DNA from 3 places in the Kitasatospora sp. NPDC053308 genome. Region 1 is predicted to be linked to each of the others. Evidence: riboswitches for the same ligand, from Rfam matches in the RefSeq annotation. Region 1 holds a riboswitch; each other region holds the start of a gene.
The links. Region 1 has a riboswitch for S-adenosylmethionine ahead of thrC (threonine synthase). Riboswitches for the same ligand answer to the same signal wherever they lie in the genome.
Positions count from the first base shown of each region.

Region 1 (6,830 bases):
CGACCGTGGCGCCCAGGAGGTCCTGGCAGCAGGCGGCGAAGGCGCGGGCCCAGCGTTCGGTGAGGAAGCCGGCCCGGTCGGCGCCCAGGATGCCGGTGAGGACGGCGCGGGCGATGTCGTCCGGGAGCAGCCGGTAGTACTCGGGCGGGGCCCAGGGGGTGTGCGAGAAGTGGCCGATCCGCAGGTCGGGACGGGCTTCGCGGAGCAGGGCCGGGGTGAGGGAGAGGTGGTAGTCCTGGATCAGGACGGCGGCGTTCGGGGCGGCTTCGGCGGCCAGCGCGTCGGCGAAGGCGCGGTTGTAGGCCTGGTAGGCGGCCCATTCGGTGCGGAAGTCGGCGTCGAAGGCGGGTGCGGTGGGCGTCGCGTAGAGCAGGTGGTGGACGAACCACAGGGTGGAGTTGGCGACGCCGTTGTAGGCGCGGGCGAAGGTCTCGGCGTCGATGTCCAGCATGCGGACGGCCTGCCCGCCGACGTCGTGGCCGGCCAGGTCCAGGCGGCCGTCGGGGGCTTGGGCGGCGGCTCTGCGGTCGGCGTCGTTCAGGGCCGCGCAGACCCAGACGGCGTTCGGGTCGTCGATCGCGGAGAGGCCTGAGACCAGCCCGCCGCCGCCGCGTCGCAGGGTCAGCGTGCCGTCGTCGGCCGTACTGAACGACACCGGTCCCCGGTTGGAAGCCACCAGGACGGGGGCGGTGCCGGTCGCACTCGAACGTTCGGTCGTGAGATCGCCCATGGTTGGGATGTTGCCGGGGCTCCGGGGTGGCAAACCCGTCAGCGGTGGGTGGCGTATTCGGGGACGGTGTGCATGGGGGGGCGTTCCAGGGCGGTGATGGGGTGGGTGTGGCCGGTGAAGGAGCGGGTGTCGGGGTCGCGGGTGAACTGGGTGAGCTCGGGGCGGACGAGGTCGGCGGAGGCCTTGAGGCGGTGGGTGCGGTCGAGGCGTTCCAGGGCGGTGCGGTAGATGGTGGCGGCCATCCGGCCGAGGGCCTGGCTGTCCTGGTGGCGGTGGTGCCGGACGCCGACGTCGACCTGGGCCAGGGCGTCCAGTCCGACCAGCTCCAGCGCGTCGACCAGCAGGCCGAGTTCGACGCCGTAGCCGGTGGGGAAGGGCAGCCGTTCGAGCAGTGAGCGGCGGGCCGCGTACTCACCGCCGAGGGGCTGGACGAAACCGGCGAGCTCCGGCCAGTGGAGGTTGAGGAGGGGTCGGGCGACGAGTTCGGTGACGCGGCCGCCGCCGGCCGGGACGACGGCGCCCGAGTCGGTCTCTAGGGGGCGGTCGTACATGGCCTTGACCAGCTGGATGGACTCGTCGGTGAGCAGCGGGCCGATGGTCCCGGAGACGAAGGCGGGGTCGAACTCGCGCAGGTCGGCGTCGACGAAGCAGACGATGTCGCCGCGGGTGACCAGCAGCGAGCGCCAGAGCACCTCGCCCTTGCCGGGGGCGGCGGGCAGCCGGGGCAGGATGGCGTCGCGGTGCTCGACCCGGGCGCCGGCCTCGGCGGCGACGGCGGCGGTGGCGTCGGTGGAGCCGGAGTCGACCACGACGAGTTCGTCGACCAGCGGGAGGCGTTCCATCAGCTCGCGGCGGACGGTGCGGACGATGTCGCCGACGGTGGCCTCCTCGTCCAGGGCGGGGAGGACGACGCTGACCGTGCGCCCGGTGCGTTCCTTGGCCGCGAGGAGGGTGCGGACCGGCCGGTCGGCCGCGCTCCAGGAGCGCCGGCGCAGCCAGGACGCCGCCTGCGGGAGGAGCTCGGGGGTCGGTTGGGCGGGCACGGAAGTCTCCTCGGCGGGTCGGGTGGGACGGCTCATCTCGCGTGGCGGACGGTCCCGTTCAGGATTGACGCCTTCGGATACAGTCTTCGTACAGCGGTCGGACCTTCGCACGCCGGGGTCACCGTTGAGCACCACCACAATTTCACAAGCTCATCCAGAGGGACTGAGGGAACGGCCCGTTGACGTCCCGGCAACCTTCCCGCGCGGCTGTCGTCGACAGGCCCCGGCGGGACAGGTGCCAATTCCGGCCTGTGGCGCGACCGCGCCGCGGGGAAGATGAGGAGAGAGGCCTCGCCATCATGGCTATCGACACCGCCGCACCCGTTTCCGTGGACCTCGGCCCGGCCGCCGCCCTGTCCTGTCGGGAGTGCGGAACCCGATTCCCGCTCGGTCCCAGCTTCGCGTGCCTGGAGTGCTTCGGCCCGCTGGAGATCGCCTACGAGTTCGGCAGCGCGGGCGCCGAGGAGCTGCGCAAGCGGATCGAGGCCGGTCCGACCTCGATCTGGCGCTACGCGCCGCTGCTGCCGGTGCCGGCCGACGTGGCCTCGAAGCCCAACCTCAACCCGGGCTGGACCCCGCTGGTGAAGGCGGACAACCTGGGCCGGGAGCTCGGCTTCACCGCGCCGCTGCACATCAAGGACGACTCCGGGAACCCGACGCACTCCTTCAAGGACCGCGTGGTCGCGTGCGCGATCGAGGCGGCGCGGGCGTTCGGTTACACCACGCTGTCCTGCTCCTCCACCGGCAACCTGGCCGGTGCGGTGGGCGCGGCGGCCGCCCGGGCCGGGTTCCGGTCCTGCGTGTTCATCCCGCACGACCTGGAGCAGGGCAAGGTCGTGATGGCCGGGGTGTACGGCGGCGAGCTGGTCGGCATCGAGGGCAACTACGACGACGTGAACCGGTTCTGCTCGGAGCTGATCGGGGACCCGGCCGGCGAGGGCTGGGGCTTCGTCAACGTCAACCTGCGGCCGTACTACGGCGAGGGCTCCAAGACGCTGGCGTACGAGATCTGCGAGCAGCTCGGCTGGCGGCTCCCCGAGCAGATCGTGATCCCGATCGCCTCGGGCTCGCAGCTGACGAAGATCGACAAGGGGCTGCAGGAGCTGATCAAGCTCGGACTGGTCGAGGACCGGCCGTACCGGGTCTTCGGCGCCCAGGCCGAGGGCTGCTCGCCGGTTTCGGCCGCCTTCAAGGCCGGCCGGGACGTGATCAAGCCGGTCAAGCCGGACACCATCGCCAAGTCGCTGGCCATCGGCAACCCGGCCGACGGCCCGTACGTGCTGGACATCGCCCGCCGGACTGGCGGTGCGGTGGAGGACGTCACGGACGCCGAGGTCGTGGCGGCGATCCGGCTGCTGGCGCGGACCGAGGGCATCTTCGCCGAGACCGCGGGCGGGGTGACGGTCGGCGTGCTGAAGAAGCTGGTCGAGACCGGGCAGCTGGATCCGGCCAAGGAGACCGTCGCGATCAACACCGGCGACGGCCTGAAGACCCTGGACGCCGTCGCCGACGCCGGGATGAGCGCCGTCATCCGCCCGACGCTGGACTCCTTCCGCGCCGCCGGCCTCGCGTCCGCCTGACCCACCCCCACCCCGCAAGGAGAGCCATGAGCGCCACCGTCCGCATCCCGACCATCCTGCGCACCTACACCGGCGGCGCCGCCGAGGTGACCGCCGAGGGCGCCACCCTGGCGGAGGTCATCGCCGACCTGGAGAAGAACCACGCGGGCATCTCCGCCCGCATCCTGGACGACACCGGCAAGCTGCGCCGCTTCGTCAACGTCTACGTGAACGACGACGACGTGCGCTTCGCCGAGGGCCTGGCGACCGAGATCGAGGACGGCGCCGGCATCTCGATCATTCCGGCGGTGGCCGGAGGCTGCTGAGCCGCTCCCCGCCATTCGGCCGCCCGCGCGTACGGAATTCCGTTTTCCGTACCTGCGGGCGGCCCGTTGCATTCCGGCGGGAATATTTACGGGTGGAGTCGGAGTAGAGTGTCGCTCGGTTGGGAACAGGGGTTCCCTCTCGGCCCCGCGCGCGTCCCGCCGGAAGGCGTCCGGACGGTGAGACCGGCCCGGGAAACCTGTCAGGCCGGTGTCAGAATTCCCGTGGGGATTTGGGTAATTCGTCCGCTATGTCCGGCGTTAAATGCCGAGATCTTCCCGATTCGGCCCGTCCTGTCCCTTGCTGCGGCGGCGGAATTACCGGCCGTTGACCCTGTTGCAGAGGGCGTCGGTCCGGATACATTCAGCGGCGGTCGACGCAATCACCCGCTCACCGGAGGCCGCCCGGCGCTCCGCGCGGTGGGTTGCGGCGTGCACGGCTGCGCCCAGGGGGGGTTCCCCGGGCCGGCCTTCAAACCAACCCGGGCCCGCGACCTGCGGGACCGTGAAGGGCCAGCACAGCACTAGGGGAGTTCGGAATGGCTCAGGGCACCGTCAAGTGGTTCAACGCGGAGAAGGGCTACGGCTTCATCGCGGTCGACGGTGGTGCGGACGTCTTCGTCCACTACAGCGCGATCCAGATGGACGGCTACCGCACCCTCGAGGAGGGCCAGCGGGTCGAGTTCGAGATCTCTCAGGGACAGAAGGGCCCGCAGGCGGACATGGTCCGCGCCGCGGGCTGACCCCTTCCGACCCCAGGAGCTCGGCGCGGCCCTACGGCTGGTGACCACTCGCTTCTCGACGGGCCCGTACGACACGTGTCGTACGGGCCCGTCGGCGTTCCCGGGCGCCCCCGGGGACGGCTCGCGGGTTGCCCATTGGGCTTGCACTCGACCACCCGGAGTGCTAATCATTGGCGTTAGCACTCACAGTGTGAGAGTGACAGCGGACCGGGTCGGTGAGGCCCCCGGGAGCGGCAGGGAATGGACCTCCGCGCACCAGGGCCGTCCGTCGCGGGCACCCCTTGGTCCGAGCAGTCGACCGTGTCCCGGAGGACCACTTCTGATGGCCAAGATCATCGCCTTTGATGAGGAAGCTCGCCGCGGCCTTGAGCGTGGCATGAACCAGCTCGCCGACGCAGTGAAGGTCACGCTCGGCCCCAAGGGTCGCAACGTCGTGCTGGAGAAGAAGTGGGGCGCCCCCACGATCACCAACGACGGTGTCTCCATCGCCAAGGAGATCGAGCTCGAGGACCCGTACGAGAAGATCGGTGCGGAGCTCGTCAAGGAGGTCGCCAAGAAGACGGACGACGTCGCGGGTGACGGCACCACCACCGCCACCGTGCTCGCCCAGGCCCTGGTTCGCGAGGGTCTGCGCAACGTCGCCGCCGGCGCCAACCCGATGGCCCTGAAGCGCGGCATCGAGAAGGCCGTCGCCGCCGTCTCGGACCAGCTGCTGGCCCAGGCCAAGGACGTGGAGACCAAGGAGCAGATCGCCTCCACCGCCTCCATCTCCGCCGCCGACACCCAGATCGGCGAGCTGATCGCCGAGGCCATGGACAAGGTCGGCAAGGAAGGCGTCATCACCGTCGAGGAGAGCAACACCTTCGGCCTGGAGCTCGAGCTCACCGAGGGCATGCGCTTCGACAAGGGCTACATCTCCGCCTACTTCGCCACCGACCTGGAGCGCATGGAGGCGACCTTCGAGGACCCGTACATCCTCATCGCCAACTCCAAGATCGGCGCCGTCAAGGACCTGCTCCCGCTGCTGGAGAAGGTCATGCAGAGCGGCAAGCCGCTCGTCATCATCGCCGAGGACGTCGAGGGCGAGGCCCTGTCGACCCTGGTCGTGAACAAGATCCGCGGCACCTTCAAGTCCGTCGCCGTCAAGGCCCCGGGCTTCGGCGACCGCCGCAAGGCCATGCTCGGCGACATCGCCATCCTCACCGGTGGCACCGTGATCTCCGAGGAGGTCGGCCTCAAGCTGGAGAACGCCGGCATCGACCTGCTGGGCACCGCCCGCAAGGTGGTCATCACCAAGGACGAGACCACCATCGTCGACGGTGGCGGCGACAGCGAGCAGGTCGCGGGCCGCGTGAACCAGATCCGCGCCGAGATCGAGAACAGCGACTCGGACTACGACCGCGAGAAGCTGCAGGAGCGCCTCGCCAAGCTGGCCGGCGGCGTGGCCGTCATCAAGGCCGGCGCGGCCACCGAGGTGGAGCTCAAGGAGCGCAAGCACCGCATCGAGGACGCCGTCCGCAACGCCAAGGCCGCCGTCGAGGAGGGCATCGTCGCCGGTGGTGGCGTCGCCCTGCTGCAGGCCGGTGTCGCCTTCGACAAGCTGGAGCTGGAGGGCGACGAGGCCACCGGTGCCAACATCGTCAAGGTCGCGCTGGAGGCCCCGATCAAGCAGATCGCGACCAACGCCGGCCTGGAGGGTGGCGTCGTGGTGGAGAAGGTGCGCAACCTCCCCGCCGGTCACGGCCTGAACGCCGCCACCAACGAGTACGTCGACCTGGTCGCCGCGGGCATCATCGACCCGGCCAAGGTCACCCGCTCCGCGCTGCAGAACGCCGCCTCCATCGCGGCGCTGTTCCTCACCACCGAGGCCGTCATCGCCGACAAGCCGGAGAAGGCCGCCGCGGCCGCCGGCGGCGGCATGCCGGGCGGTGACATGGACTTCTGATCCTGATCGCTTCGATCGGATCGGCAGGACCTCGTCCGCGTGGGCGGTTCCCTTCGGGGGGCCGCCCACGCGGCGTTTCGGCGTTCGGGGGAGTTGCGGGGAGGATGGACGGATGGCTGCTGACGACATCGAGACCGCCCTGCACACCGCACGGGCACTGATCCTGGCCGACCTCACCGCGCGGGACGTGGCGGACGCCGCCGTCGTCTCCCTGGTGGAGCAGGCCGTCACCCACCGGCGCTGGTGGCTGGAGCAATGGCCGGACGGCACCGAGTACGTGCTCGGGCTGGTCGCCCAGGACGTCCAGGACGCGCTGCTGGAGGCGTACGGGCGGTGGCCGCTGTGCACCGTCTGTGCGGCCGACGGCGACCCGCACGCGCTCAGCGTGGAGCCGGAGTTGGGGCCGGAACCGCACTGGGTGTGCGGCAAGCGGGGCGCGGTGGTGGCGCCGGTGGGGGAGCTGGTCTAGACGGTCAGGTCGTGGAGT
Region 1 is NZ_JBVJJY010000029.1:5,518-12,347, forward strand. It holds gene ACZ6Y7_RS35335 (alpha,alpha-trehalose-phosphate synthase (UDP-forming)) at 1-730, opposite strand, end outside; gene ACZ6Y7_RS35340 (glucosyl-3-phosphoglycerate synthase) at 769-1,773, opposite strand; SAM riboswitch class I at 1,921-2,056, shown strand; gene thrC (threonine synthase) at 2,073-3,353, shown strand; gene ACZ6Y7_RS35350 (MoaD/ThiS family protein) at 3,380-3,658, shown strand; gene ACZ6Y7_RS35355 (cold-shock protein) at 4,195-4,398, shown strand; gene groL (chaperonin GroEL) at 4,721-6,343, shown strand; gene ACZ6Y7_RS35365 (hypothetical protein) at 6,456-6,812, shown strand; gene ACZ6Y7_RS35370 (HD domain-containing protein) at 6,809-6,830, opposite strand, start outside.

Region 2 (6,830 bases), on a different contig from region 1:
GTGGGTGCACCCGGCGGCCGGTCTGGCCGGCACGAGGCGGCCTGTCTAGGGCTGCGCGCGCGGTCGGTCGGTGGGAGCGTCGGCACCGGCAGAAGCGGCCCGTCGCCGGTGAGGGCGGGGGCCGCAGCCGGTGGCCAGCGACCTGATCAGCTGGTTACTTGATCAGGTAGATGGTCGCGAACAGGCCGATCCACACGACGTCGACGAAGTGCCAGTAGTACGACACGACGATCGCGGCGGTGGCCTGCTCGTGCGTGAAGCGCTTGGCTGCGTACGTCCGTCCCAGGACCAGCAGGAAGGCGATCAGACCACCCGTCACGTGCAGGCCGTGGAAGCCGGTGGTCAGGTAGAACACCGTGCCGTACGGGTCGGAGGACAGGGACAGGCCGTCCTCCTTGACCAGGTCGGTGTACTCGTACACCTGGCCGCCGATGAAGATCGCGCCCATTGCGAACGTGAGGATGAACCACGCCCGGAGCTTCTTCACGTCACCGCGCTCGGCAGCGAAGACACCGAGCTGGCAGGTGAGCGAGGAGAGCACCAGGATCGTGGTGTTGACCGAGGAGAAGGGCACGTTGAGGGCGTGGGCCTTCTCGGTCCAGAACTCGGCTCCCTTGACGGAGCGGAGCGTGAAGTACATCGCGAAGAGGGCCGCGAAGAACATCAACTCGGAACTGAGCCAGACGATCGTTCCGACGCTGACCATGTTCGGCCGGTTGACCGATCCGTGCGCGTGCCCGGTTTCTACTGCTGTTGCTGTCGCCACGACGGACATTATGTCGGTCCCTTATTCCGTCTTCACGCCGGGGGGTGTCCCTCGGAGTGTCCGGTGCGTGCGGTATGCCCGCTTGGGGGGCGGCGGGGTGCCCGGACGGGGGCTGAGCAGCGGCGTGTCCCTTTTCTGACGGTTCCTCGGAGCGGCCCGCGACCCCGTTGCCCGGCGCGTCGTTGCACGGTCGGAGTAGCCGGGAGAGGTAGGGGAGCGGCGCCCGGGTCGGCCGTACGGGTGGACCGCGCGGCTCCGGGTGACGGGCCCTCCGCCGGCCGGGTGAGCGCCGGGCGCGGCGGCTTGAGGAGGAAGGTGCGCGAGGGGGGCTCGGCGGCGGGTGATCGGGAGTAGCATCCGGATCAGGCGAACGTGGTCCGGATCACACTTGAGGGAGCAGGGTCCATGGCGTACACGACCGATGAGACGCTCACCGTCCTCGTCTACAGCGACGACCGCAACACCCGCGAGCAGGTGCTGACGGCGCTCGGCCGCCGGCCCGCCGAGGATCTTCCGGAGCTGTCCTACCTGGAGTGCGCGACCACCCCCGCGGTGCTCAAGGCACTGGAGAAGGGCGGCGTGGACCTCTGCGTGCTGGACGGCGAGGCGGTGCCGGCCGGTGGACTGGGGCTCGGGCGCCAGTTGAAGGACGAGATCTACGGCTGCCCCCCGGTGCTGGTGCTGATCGGCCGGCCGCAGGACTCCTGGCTCGCCGCCTGGAGCCGGGCCGACGCGGCGATCTCCCACCCGGTGGAGCCGGTGGCGCTGGCCGAGGCGGTCGCCACCCTGCTGCGGGCGCGGCTGGCGAAGCGGGCCCCGGCGGCCCGTTGAGCGGAGCGGGCCCGACGGCCCGTTGAGCGGAGCGGGCCCGACGGCCCGTTGAGCAGGGGCGTCTCAGATCCAGAGAAGACGGGGCCGTAGGGGCCGCGCCGCTCGATAGGCTGACTCCATCCGTACGGACGTCCTCCGGAGCCCGGGGGAACCGACAACAGCTGGAGTCAGCCATGGTGAACGTGAACCCTGCGAACGGCGGTAGCGACCCCGCGCAGGTGGTCCGCTCCTGGCCGGACCTCCTTGCGGCGCTGTTGAAGGGGGAGGACCTCGACCGCTCGTCCACCGCGTGGGCGATGGACCGGATCATGAGCGGCGAGGCGTCCCCCGTCCAGGTGGCCGGCTTCATGGTCGCGCTGCGGGCCAAGGGCGAGACGGTCGACGAGGTCACCGGTCTGGTGGACGCGATGTACGCGCACGCCGAGCCGCTGGACATCCCCGGCCCGGCGGTGGACATCGTCGGCACCGGTGGCGACCGGGCGAAGACCGTCAACATCTCCACGATGTCGGCGATCGTCGCCGCGGCGGCCGGCGCCAAGGTGGTCAAGCACGGCAACCGGGCCGCCTCCTCGTCCAGCGGCTCCTCGGACGTGCTGGAGAAGCTCGGCGTGGCGCTGGACCTCTCCGCCCGGCGGGTCGCCGAGGTGGCCGACGAGGTCGGGCTCACCTTCTGCTTCGCGGCGAAGTTCCACCCCTCGATGCGGCACGCCGCCACCGCCCGGCGCGACCTCGGAGTGCCGACCGCGTTCAACATCCTCGGCCCGCTGACCAACCCGGCCAGGGTCACCTCCCACGCGATCGGCTGTTTCGACACCCGGCTGGCCGGGCTGATCGCCGGGGTGCTCGCCCGGCGCGGCTCGACGGCGCTGGTCTTCCGCGGCGACGACGGGCTGGACGAGCTGACCATCACCACCACCTCGCAGGTGTGGGTGGTGCGCGACGGCGTGGTCACCGAGACCTCCTTCGACCCGCGCGACGTCGGCATCGAGCTGGTCGGCATCGAGTCGCTGCGCGGCGGGGACCCGGCGTACAACGCCGAGGTCGCGCGCCGGCTGCTGGCGGGGGAGCACGGGCCGGTCCGGGACGCCGTCCTGCTCAACACGGCGGCCGCGCTGGTCGCGCTCGACCTGGGCGAGGCACCGCTGGCGGAGCAGCTCGCCGCGGGCATGGCGCGGGCCGCCGAGGCCATCGACTCGGGTGCCGCGCAGGAGCTGCTGCGGCGCTGGTCGGAGGCCACCAGCCGGAACTGACGCGGTCGTCGGGGGCCCGTGCCGGTGCGCCGGTGCGGGCCCCCGGGCTGTCGGCCGCGCTGCCTGGAGTCGAAGGGTCGCGCCGGTGCCGAGAGCGGGGAGCCACCGGCGGGGCGAGCGGGCGAGTGGCAGCTGTCCGGATGGTGGATGGTCGTTTGACCACCCGGCGGACGCGACCTAGAGTCATCGCCAGGTCATGAGTGGCAGCGACAAGCCCCAGCTTGCTGTCCGGCAACCCTCCGTCCGTGGCGGGGTGCCCTGGGTGAGGACCGGGTCGCCACGGCAAACCGTCCGTGCGACAAGCGCGGACGCCCGACGACTTGCACTCCCGGGGTCCCCTACCCCGTGAAGGAGTGCATCCCGATGTCCCTCTCCCTCTCCACCTCCGCCTCCACCGAGGTCCTCGCCCCGCTCGCCGTGCTGGGCGCCGACGTCCAGGTCCCGCTCGCCAGCGGGGAGAAGGTCGGCTACGCGGCGCTCGACTACGCGGCCAGCGCGCCGGCGCTGCAGCGGGTGTGGGACGACGTCGCCGCGTACGCGCCGTACTACGGCAGCGTGCACCGCGGCGCCGGGTACCTGTCGCAGCTGTCCACCGACCTCTTCGAGCAGAGCCGCCGCACCGTGGCCGAGTTCCTCGACCTGCGCGAGGGCGACCAGGTGGTCTTCACCCGCGCCACCACCGACTCGCTCAACCTGCTGGCCGCCGCCGTCCCGGCCGGCACCCGGGTGTTCGCCTTCGAGACCGAGCACCACGCCTCGCTGCTGCCCTGGGCGCACGCCGGACTGGACGTCACCTACCTGCGGGCCCCGCGCTCGCGGGCCGAGGCGGTGGCCGCCCTGGACGCCGCGCTCGCCGGGGCGCCCGAGGGGCCGAAGCTGCTCTGCGTCACCGGCGCCTCCAACGTGACCGGCGAGCTGTGGCCGGTCGCCGAGCTGACCGGGACGGCGCACCGGCACGGCGCCCGGGTGGTGCTGGACGCCGCCCAGCTGGCCCCGCACCACCGGGTCTCGGTGCGCGAGCTCGGCGTCGACTGGATCGCCTTCTCCGGCCACAAGCTCTACGCGCCGTTCGGCGCCGGGGTGCTGGCCGGCCGGGCGGACTGGCTGGACGCGGCCGAGCCGTACCTGGCCGGCGGCGGGGCGACCCGGACGGTGGCCCGGGAGGCCGACGGCTCGGTGGCCGTGCAGTGGCAGACCGGCCCGGCCCGGCACGAGGCCGGCTCGCCGAACGTCATCGGCGCCTACGCGATCGCCTCGGCCTGCCGGGCGCTGCGGGAGGCCGGCTTCGACGCGCTGGAGGCGCGGGAGCGGCAGCTGGTCGAGCGGCTGACCGCCGGGCTGGCGCGGATCCCGGAGGTCAAGGTGCTGAACCTGTTCGGGGAGGGCTCGGCCCGGGTCGGCGTGCTGTCCTTCGTCGTCCGGGGCTGGAACAGCTCGCACTTCTCGGCCGCGCTGTCCGCCGAGTACGGCATCGGGGTGCGCGACGGCCTGTTCTGTGCCCACCCGCTGGTGCGGACCCTGCTCGGGGACGAGGACGTCGCCCCGTCCGAGTGCGGCGCGCCGGAGCCGTCGCTGCCGGGCGAGCGCAGCCTGAACGCGATCCGGGTGAGCTTCGGCGCCGGGACGCCGGACGAGCACGTCGACCGCTTCCTGACCGCCGTCCGGGAGCTGGTCACGGACGGCGCGGCGTGGAACTACCGCAACGAGGGCGGCCGTTGCGTCGCGGACAGCCGACGGTAGGGCTGAGCCGCCGACTGAGCCGCCGCGAGGGCTGAGCCGCCCCGCTGCTCGTCGTCACTCGTCCAGGCCGAGGGCGAAGGCGGCTTCCAGGTCGTGCTGGGAGTAGGTGCGGAAGGCGATCTGGGTCTCGGTGTGGGCCACGCCCGGGACCTTGTTGAGCCGGCCCGGGATGACCTCCGCCAGGTCGTCGTGACGGCGCACCCGGACCATCGCCACCAGGTCGTAGCCGCCGGTCACCGAGTACACCTCGCTGACGCCCTCGATGGCGGCGATGGCTTCGGCGATCTCCGGGATGCGGTCGACGCTGGTCTTGATCAGGACGATGGCGGTGATCACTGTTCGGGCTCCTTCGTGGGGTGCCGCCAGCGTATCGGGCGTCAGCCCGGTCGTCTCGAGGGGTGGCGGACCACCGTGCAGGCGTACAGGAAACCGGCCGAGAAGCCGATCACGTGGACCAGGTAGGCCACCCCCGGGCCCGCCGCGTGCACCGACCACCACTGCAGGGCGAACCAGAGGCCCAGCACCAGCCAGGCCGGGAAGCGCAGCGGCAGGAAGAACAGCAGCGGGACGAGCGTGGTCACCCGGGCGCGCGGATGGAAGCGCAGGTAGGCGCCCAGGACGCCGGAGATCGCGCCGGAGGCTCCGATGAGCACCCGGGTGGAATCCGGCGAGTGCGCCTCGGCGAGCGCGAAGCCGTACGCGGCCAGGCTGCCGACGGCCAGGTAGAAGAGGGCGTACCGGGCCCGCCCCACACGCCGTTCCACGGTGGGGCCGAAGACGTGGAGGAAGAGCAGGTTGCCCAGCAGGTGCAGCCAGCCGGCGTGCAGGAAGAGGCCAGTGAGGGCGGACAGCGCCGGGTGCTTGCCCGGGGTCGGGGCGGCCGGGCAGCCGGGGACGGGCTCCGGGGCCTCGGCCAGCTGTGCGGCGGTCAGCGCCCGCCCGGTCAGCAGCTCGGCCGGGACGGCGCCCCAGCGCTGCTCGTACCGCTGCTCCGCGCAGACCCGGGCCTGGCCGGTGCCGTACAGCGGGTTGAGCCCGGCGGCCGGGCCGAGCAGGAAGACCAGGGTGTTGACCGCGATGAGGCCGTAGGTGACCACCGGGGCGGGCGCCTGCGGCCGATCGCCCCGCTCGGCGGTGTGGTCGGGGGCCGCGAGCGCCATGCGGCCAAGCATCCCTCGGGGCGCCGCAGGTGACACGGCGGTTTACGGCAGGTGGACTAGCCCCGGTATTCCGCTGACCGGTGGTCGTGATGGTTGCCCCAGGCAATAGGCTTGGGCCGGGCATTCCCGCCTCCCGCCGCCGACGCCGGGGCTCCGGGGGGAGCGCCTCGCCCACGCAGGGACCACCCGAGAGGACCCCCGATGACCGTCCCCGCCCTGACCCCCGAGACGCGCTGGCGCTGCACCCTGTGCGGCAACCTGACCCGGTTCGACGTGACCCGCACCGCGCGGGTGACGGAGTTCCTGCACTTCGACCTGGCCGGTGATTCCAAGGTCGAGGAGACCGAGGTGCTGAGCGAGACCGTCGAGTCGGTCCGGTGCCGCTGGTGCAACGCCGTGGACCAGGTCGAGCTGGTGGCCCGGCCGGGTGCCGAGGACGTGGAGGCCCCTGCCGAGCAGGGCTGATCCCGGTACGGGCGGTGGGCGGTGCGCGGCGCGCCCGTCCGCCGCACGGGACAATACAGAACAGACAAGACGCACGGAGCGTGACGACAGGGGGCGGTCGCGGCCGTACCCCGCCGGAACAGGATCGGAGCCGAGGACGTGGTGGACGCAGCGAAGGAGCCCGGCGAAGCGCAGGGACTTCCGCCCGCTGCGCAGGCGCAGGCGTCGGACCCGGGGACGGGCCCGACGGAGAGCGCCGCGTCCGGAGCGGTCGAGCCCGCGGGCGCAGACGGGTCCGAGCGCTCCGAGCGCTCCGGGCGCTCCGAGGGTTCCCAGGGTCCCGAGGGTTCCGAGAGTTCCGAGGGTTCCGCGGGGGTCCCGGCCGAGCGGGCCGTGGAGAAGCTGGACCGGCCGCTGCCCGAGGGCGTGCGCCGACGGGTGGTCGGGCTGGCCTCGGACGCGCTGGGCGGGCTGCCGCCGGGGGAGCTCCCGCAGAGCCTGCGTCAGTACGTGAAGTTCACCCCCGCGCGGCGGGCCAAGTACGCGGCGACCGCGCTGGCGGCGGCGCTGGAGGCGGAGCCGGCCTTCCGGCTGCGGATAGCGGAGCGGCTGCGGCTGGGGCAGCCGGACCTGGTGCGC
Region 2 is NZ_JBVJJY010000006.1:423,146-429,975, forward strand. It holds gene ctaE (aa3-type cytochrome oxidase subunit III) at 155-775, opposite strand; gene ACZ6Y7_RS17370 (response regulator) at 1,172-1,597, shown strand; gene trpD (anthranilate phosphoribosyltransferase) at 1,771-2,847, shown strand; SAM riboswitch class IV at 3,040-3,158, shown strand; gene ACZ6Y7_RS17380 (aminotransferase class V-fold PLP-dependent enzyme) at 3,211-4,587, shown strand; gene ACZ6Y7_RS17385 (Lrp/AsnC ligand binding domain-containing protein) at 4,642-4,923, opposite strand; gene ACZ6Y7_RS17390 (rhomboid family intramembrane serine protease) at 4,965-5,747, opposite strand; gene ACZ6Y7_RS17395 (hypothetical protein) at 5,949-6,212, shown strand; gene ACZ6Y7_RS17400 (NYN domain-containing protein) at 6,585-6,830, shown strand, end outside.
Region 2: another riboswitch for S-adenosylmethionine. It lies ahead of ACZ6Y7_RS17380 (aminotransferase class V-fold PLP-dependent enzyme); the one in region 1 lies ahead of thrC (threonine synthase).

Region 3 (6,830 bases), on a different contig from region 1:
GTTGGTCCTGCTGCTGGTGATCACCGGGATCGTCTTCTGGATCGCCCACGTCTACGCGCGGGTCGCCGGGGAGCGGGAGGTCGGCCGGGGGGTCGGGTGGCGCAGGGTGCGCGAGGTCGGACGGGACGAGTGGCCGCTCGTCGAGGCGTCGGCCCTGCCCGCCCTGGCGGTGCTGGTGAGTCCCTGGCTCGGAGCGGGGGACAACGCCTGGCTGGCGCTCGGGGTCGCGGTCGCGCAGCAGGTGGCCTGGGCGGTGCTGGGGGCCCTCAGGGCGGGTGTGCGGCCGGGCCAGGCCGCCGTGGAGGGCCTGGTCAACCTGTGCCTGGGCCTGGTCATCGTGGCGGCCAAGGTCGCCGTGGGGCACTGAACCACCCGGGGCGGGTGGTGCCGCCGGGCGGCGGGGCTGACGGAGTGGGAGGACCGGTCCGTCCGCCGGGCCCTCCGACGGTCGGTCCGTCCGTCCGCCTGCCCCTCGTTCGCCGCCCCTCGTTCGCCGGCCCTCCCTCGCGGGCCCTCCCTCGCGGGCCCTCCCTCGCCGGCCCTCCCTCGCGGGCCCTCCCGGGCCGTCTGACCACGTACGGAGGCAGCCATGACCGCCACCGCTCCGCACGGCGCCGAGCCGGCGGCCGGTCACCGCGCGACCGGCCGCCCGGGCGGCGGACCGCTCACCTTCGCCGGGGTGCTGCTGGTGCTGTCGGGCGCCCTCAACGCCCTGGACGGGATCGCGGCGATCGCCCGGTCGCACGTCTTCGTCGCCGGGGCCCACTACGTGGTCGGCGACCTCCGGGCCTGGGGGTGGGTGATGCTGGCCCTGGCCGTGGCCCAGCTCGCCGCGGCGTACGGCGTGCTGGTGGCCCGCGCGCCGTGGGCGCGGTGGACGGGCGTCGTCACCCTCGGACTGAACGCCTTCTCCCAGATGGCCTTCGCCCCCTCGTACCCGCTCTGGGCGGTGACCCTCGTCGCGGTCGACGTGATCGGCATCCACGCCCTGACCGCGCACGGCGGGCCAGACCGGGACCCCGGGCCCGGCACCGGTTCCGGCTCCGCGCCCGGTTCCGGGGCATGAGCGCGTCCGGGGCATGAGCGCGCCGGAGGGCCGGTGCCGGGGTTCCCGGCACCGGCCCTCCATCGTCGTGTCCTCAGGCGCGGATCCTCGTGTGCCTCCTCCAGCGCGTCCTCAAGCGTGTCCTCAGGAGGCGAGGAGCCGCTGCTTCTGCGCCGCGAACTCCTCCTCGGTCAGCACGCCCTGGTCCTTCAGCTGCGCCAGCTTCTGCAACTGGGCGATCTTGTCGTCCATGCTCGGGGCCGGTGGTGCGGCCGGGGGCGGGGGCGGGGGCGGCGGCGCGGGTTCGGCCGCCATGTCCTGCTGGGCCCAGCGACCCGCCTGACGGCGGGAGACCCGGTTGGACACGGCGGTCGCCGTTCCGGCGACGACGGCGGTGCGCGCCATACCGCGCAGCAGTCCAGGCATGACCAGCTCTCCTCTCGACGGCTTCACCCGGTGGCGGACGGTGCGGCGCCGGAGTCGTCCGGCGTGCCCGCTCCGGCGTCGACGTCCAGGCCGTCCAGCGCGTCCAGCGATTGCAGCAGATCCGGCAGGGGGATCCGGCCGCTGGCGACCACCCGGGCGCCTCCCCGGCGCAGGGCGGTGGCGAACGGCGCGGCCCAGGTGTTCTCGTACACGAGCACCCCGGCGGAGTTCCCGGGCTCGATGACGCCGCCGGCCTCGCCCAGGTCCTCGGCGTCGAGCAGTCCGGAGCCGGCGCCCTCGAAGACGGCCAGGTCCAGCCGGCCGTCGCCGTCGAAGTCGGCCAGTTCCATCCCCGTGACGGTGCCGTCCGTGTCCTTGCGCACGAACGCGAAGTCCAGGATGCGGATCACACCCCGGTCCACCAGGTCGATCAGCAGCGGAAGCCCCTCCCCGGTCATCCGGTTGCCGGGGAACTCGACCACCAGGTAGTCGATGGGCCCGGTCTCGACGAGGTCGTCCTCGGCCATGGCGGTGCTCCTTCCGACGTGGGAGTCCGTCGCCCGGCCCACCGGCCCGGGCGTCGTCTCGACGCTAGGCGCGGCCGTCCGCCCGGGGATCACCTGCCCGGGGTGAGCCGACGGCCGGCTGCGGCCCCGGCGGTGCGGGTACCGGGGCGGCCCCGGAGGCGGGGGCGGGCTGCTCCGGGCGGCCCAACCCGGCGAGCCGAGGACGGCACGCGCGGCGTGAATGGTGGACAGCGGCGCCAAGGCCGCGTGTCGACCGTCGGGAGAGCCGTTGAACGGGCCGCTGGAACCCCCACCGCCGGAGCCGGCTCCGGACGGTCCGCGCGACGGGGCCACCGCCGGGGCGCGGCGCCCCTCCCTGGCCTCGCGGGTCGTCCGGAGCACCGCGTCGGCCGTGCTGATCACCTTGACCTGCATCCTGGTGCCGGTGTCGCTGCTCACCGTCTGGGTGCACGACATCGCGCTGGACACCGACCGGTACGTCTCCACGGTGGCTCCGCTGGCGACCGATCCCGCGATCCAGGACGCTGCGGTCGCCCGGATCACGCAGGCGGTGGACGTGAAGGTCGACGGCCCGGCCGTCGCCTCCGACCTGGCGGCCTGGCTGCAGTCCCAAGGGCTGCCGCCCAGGGCCGCCTCGGCGGTCAAGGCGCTCGGGCCCAAACTGGACGACGCGGTGGACCAGGTGGTCGGCCGGGCGGCGACCCGGGTCGTGCACAGCGACGCCTTCGTCACCGTGTGGACCCAGGCGAACCGCGCCGGTCACGCGGCCGTGGTGCACGCGCTCACCGGTGAGGGCCGCGGCGCGATCGGGGTCAGCGACGGCACCGTCACCCTGGACGTCGGGGCGGCCGTCGACCGGCTGAAGGACGAACTGGTGGCCGCCGGCCTGACCCCGGCCGAGAAGATCCCGGACGTGGACAAGCACCTGGTGCTGTTCCAGTCCGACAAACTGGCCAAGATCCGCGGCGGTGCCCACGCCCTGGACGTGGTCGGCAACTGGATGCCCGTCCTCACCGTGCTGCTCGGCGCCGCCGGCGTCCTGCTGGCCCGGCGCCGACGCCGGGCGCTGGTGACCTCCGCGCTCGGCGCGGCGGGCGGCTGCCTGGTGGTCGCGATCGCGCTGGTGATCGCCCGGCACTACTACCTCGACCACCTGCCCCCGGCCGTGCAGTCCCCGGCCGCGGCGGCGACGGTCTTCGACACGCTGCTGCGCTTCCTGCGGGTCAGCCTGCGCACCGCGATCGTCCTGGGCGTCGTGGTGGCCCTCGGTGCCTACCTCTCCGGCGCGGGACGGCTGCCGCGCGCCGTCCGCGGCCGGGCCGACCACGTCGCGGACTCGGTGGCGGGCTGGAGCGACGCGCACGGCGTGCGCACCGGCCGGGTCGGGACCTGGACCGACGCCCACCGGCGCGCGCTGGTGCTGGTGGCGCTGCTGATCATCGCCCTGGTGTTCGCCCTGTGGAACCACCCGACCGTGCTGACGGTCCTGCTGCTGGTCCTGGTCCTGCTCGCGGTGATCGCCGTCCTGGCGCTGCTCGCGGCCTCCGGGCGGGTCGGCACCGGCACCCCGCCGGCGGCCACGGCGGCCACGGAGCCCGCGCCGCCGGGCCCGCCCACGCCCCCCGGTGCGCCCGGCCCACCCGCGCCGCCCGGGTGAGCGCACCCCGGGGGGCCGTCCGGTCCCGCGCGGAGGGCCGGCCAGCCCACGACAGCTCCGCGGCCCGGTCTTACCGTGAAGTCAGGGCTTGCTTCCCGGCTCTGCCGCGAGCCGAGGCCGGTGGGCGCCGTCTCCCCGTCGTCGGGGGCGCCCCCTCCCGATCGCGGTCGGCGAAGCGGTCGTCACCGAAGGAGTCGATGTCATGACCAGCAGTGTGAGCAGCACCAGCCACGTTGCACCCGAGGGCGAACGCCGCCCCTTCGCGAGCGGCTGGACCATCTTCGCCGCCGTGATGCTGATCGCCGGCGGCATCATGGCGATCTTCCAGGGCATCTCGGCCATCACCAAGGACGACCTGATCGTCGTCACCCGCAACTACGTGTACCAGATGAACACCGCGGGGTGGGGATGGATCCACCTCATCCTCGGCATCGTCGTCGTCCTCGCGGGCGCGGCGCTCTTCAGCGGTGCCACCTGGGCCCGGGCGGTCGGCGTCGTCGTCGCCGCGCTGGGAATGATCGCCAACTTCCTGTGGCTGCCGTACTACCCGTTCTGGGCCATCGTCCTCATCGCGATCGACGCGTTCGTCATCTGGGCGCTGTGCGTCGGCACCACCAGGAAACCCGCTTGACCGCAACCGCGGGCCCCGCGCCCGCGACGCCGCCCCGTCGACCGGACCCAGCCGGTCGACGGGGCGGCGGCCGTTGACGGGCCCTCAGCCGGAGGGCGCGGCCGAGGGGAGGAGGCGCGGGGCGCCCGGTGGCGGGGTGCGCGCAGGCGTCGGCCATCGGGCACGGCGGCCGCGCGACGGCGGGACGGGTTTGGCGGGCGGGCCGGGGAATCTTGTATGGTTCCTGGCGAATCATCCAGAGGGGTGGAGGGACCGGCCCTACGAAGCCCCGGCAACTCCCCGGTCGACCCGGCGTCCGAAGTACGCGCCGTGCCGCCCGGGATCAGTGCCAACTCCGGCCTGTCGCCACTGTGGCGCGGGAAAGATGAGGAGACACGGTGCTCTCTGTGCTGTCCTTCGCCCGGGCGCTTCCCGCCCCGGCCCTTCCGCGTACCCGTCTCGTGCCCGGCGCAGGCGATCGGCCGACTTCCCCGGCCCGCCCCCGCTGACCACACCCCCACGGCTCCCCACCCGGAGCCTGCGCGAGCGCGGCCGTCCGCCGCTCGCGGATTCGAGACGGAGTACCCATCCATGCAGAACACGAGCGGCGTCGGCGTGCTCGACAAGATCACCTCGATCCTCGGCACCCTGGAGGCCGGCCCGGCCACGCTGGGCGGACTCGTCGCCGCCACCGGCCTGGCGCGGCCCACCGCGCACCGGCTCGCGGTCGCGCTCGAACACCACCGGCTGGTCAGCCGGGACCTGCAGGGCCGGTTCGTCCTCGGCCCCCGGATCGGCGAGCTCTCGGCGGCCGCCGGGGAGGACCGGCTGCTGGCCGCGGCCGGCTCGGTCCTCGCCCACCTGCGGGACGTCACCGGCGAGAGCGCCCAGCTGTACCGCCGTCAGGGCGAGATCCGGATCTGCGTGGCCGCCGCCGAGCGGCTCTCCGGGCTGCGCGACACCGTCCCGGTGGGGATCACGCTGCCCATGAAGGTCGGGTCCGCCGCCCAGGTGCTGCTGGCCTGGGAGGAGCCCGAGCGGCTGCACCGCGGCCTGCAGGGCGCGCGCTTCACGGCCACCGCGCTGAGCGGCGTACGGCGCCGGGGCTGGGCCCAGTCGATCGGCGAGCGCGAGCTCGGGGTGGCCTCCGTCTCGGCTCCGGTGCGCGGGCCGTCCAACCGGGTGGTGGCCGCCGTCTCGGTCTCCGGCCCGATCGAACGGCTCACCCGCCACCCCGGCGCCCAGCTCTCCCAGGCCGTGATCGAGGCGGCGAACCGGCTCACCGAGGCGCTGCGGAACCCGTGACCGGCCGGGTCCGCCCGCCCCTGCGCGCCGTACGGCTCAGGGCCCTGGTCCGCGGCAGCGGGAGGCGCGGGGGAACCGGCCGGGAACCGGCCGGGGACTGGGCGTCGGGGTGCCGACCGACACCCCGCACGGCGCCGACCCGGCCGCCGGGACGGACCGCGCGGCGCCGACCTCGATCTGAGCGGTGTTCGGCAGCACGAAGGAGGGCGGTCCGGCGGGGGCCGGCGTGCCGGCCCCCGGAGGCGCCATCGTCGCCTCGCGCCCGGCTCGGGCCGACCGCGTCCTGGTCCGAACGCCTCCGGCGCGGGGCCCCGTCCGCCTCCCGCCCGGGTCCGTTCGTCCGCCGTCCGGCCGCCCCCCGCCCTCGGGACCACGCCCGCCGCCAGGGCCGCGGTCCGCTTGTGAGGCCCGCGTGAAGGTGGCGGGTGGGGCCGGTGATCGGCCGTTGATCGGGCGTAGACGGCGAGCCTGGAGCATCGGGAGCCGGAGGGAACCGGTTCGCGGGCCACAGCCTGATCACCGGGTCCCGTGCGACCGGACCACGGGCCGCGCGGGTGCCCAGTGCTGCGGCCGTCGGACCGGACCTCCGGTGAGTGTCCGAACCACGGAAGGGCAGACGAGGCATGGACAGCGGGCAGTCGGTGCAAGCGGTGAGGACGGCGGCGGGCTTCGGCGAGCTGCTGCGGGTACGGCGTGAGCGGATCGGGCTGACCCAGCAGTGCCTGGCCGACCACGCGACCCTCAGCGTGCGGGCGATCCGGGACATGGAGAGCGGCCGGGTGCGCCGCCCCCGCAACGAGACCGTCCGGCTGCTGGCGGACGCGTTGCGGCTGGAGGGCCGCAGCCGAGCGGACTTCGAGGAGGCCGCCCGCCGCCACCCGCTCGCCGGCGAGCCGGTGATGCCCCCGGCCCCGGCCGCCCCGCCGGTGCCGCGCGGGGCGATGGTCGGCCGGGAGATGGAGACCGACGTGCTGGCCGACGCCTTCGCGGTGCACGGGGACCGGCTGGTGGCACTCGTCGGGCTCGGCGGGGTGGGCAAGACCAGGCTCGCCCTGGAGGTGGCCCACCGGCTGCACCAGGGCGCCCGCTGGCCGGTCCGCTGGGTCGACTGCGGCGGCGGCCCGCACCCCTGGCGCGGCCTGCCGGCCGACGTCGTCCGGGACATCGGCGAGCGGCCCGCCCTGCTGGTGCTGGACGGCGCCGACGGCGGGGTGGACGCCGGGCAGCTCGACGGACTGTTCCACCACTGCCCCGGCCTGC
Region 3 is NZ_JBVJJY010000007.1:117,618-124,447, reverse strand. It holds gene ACZ6Y7_RS18120 (hypothetical protein) at 1-367, shown strand, start outside; gene ACZ6Y7_RS18115 (DUF7144 family membrane protein) at 590-1,066, shown strand; gene ACZ6Y7_RS18110 (SHOCT domain-containing protein) at 1,190-1,471, opposite strand; gene ACZ6Y7_RS18105 (DUF6325 family protein) at 1,495-1,998, opposite strand; gene ACZ6Y7_RS18100 (hypothetical protein) at 2,390-3,655, shown strand; gene ACZ6Y7_RS18095 (DUF7144 family membrane protein) at 3,858-4,286, shown strand; SAM riboswitch class I at 4,515-4,657, shown strand; gene ACZ6Y7_RS18090 (IclR family transcriptional regulator) at 4,857-5,570, shown strand; gene ACZ6Y7_RS18085 (helix-turn-helix domain-containing protein) at 6,194-6,830, shown strand, end outside.
Region 3: another riboswitch for S-adenosylmethionine. It lies ahead of ACZ6Y7_RS18090 (IclR family transcriptional regulator); the one in region 1 lies ahead of thrC (threonine synthase).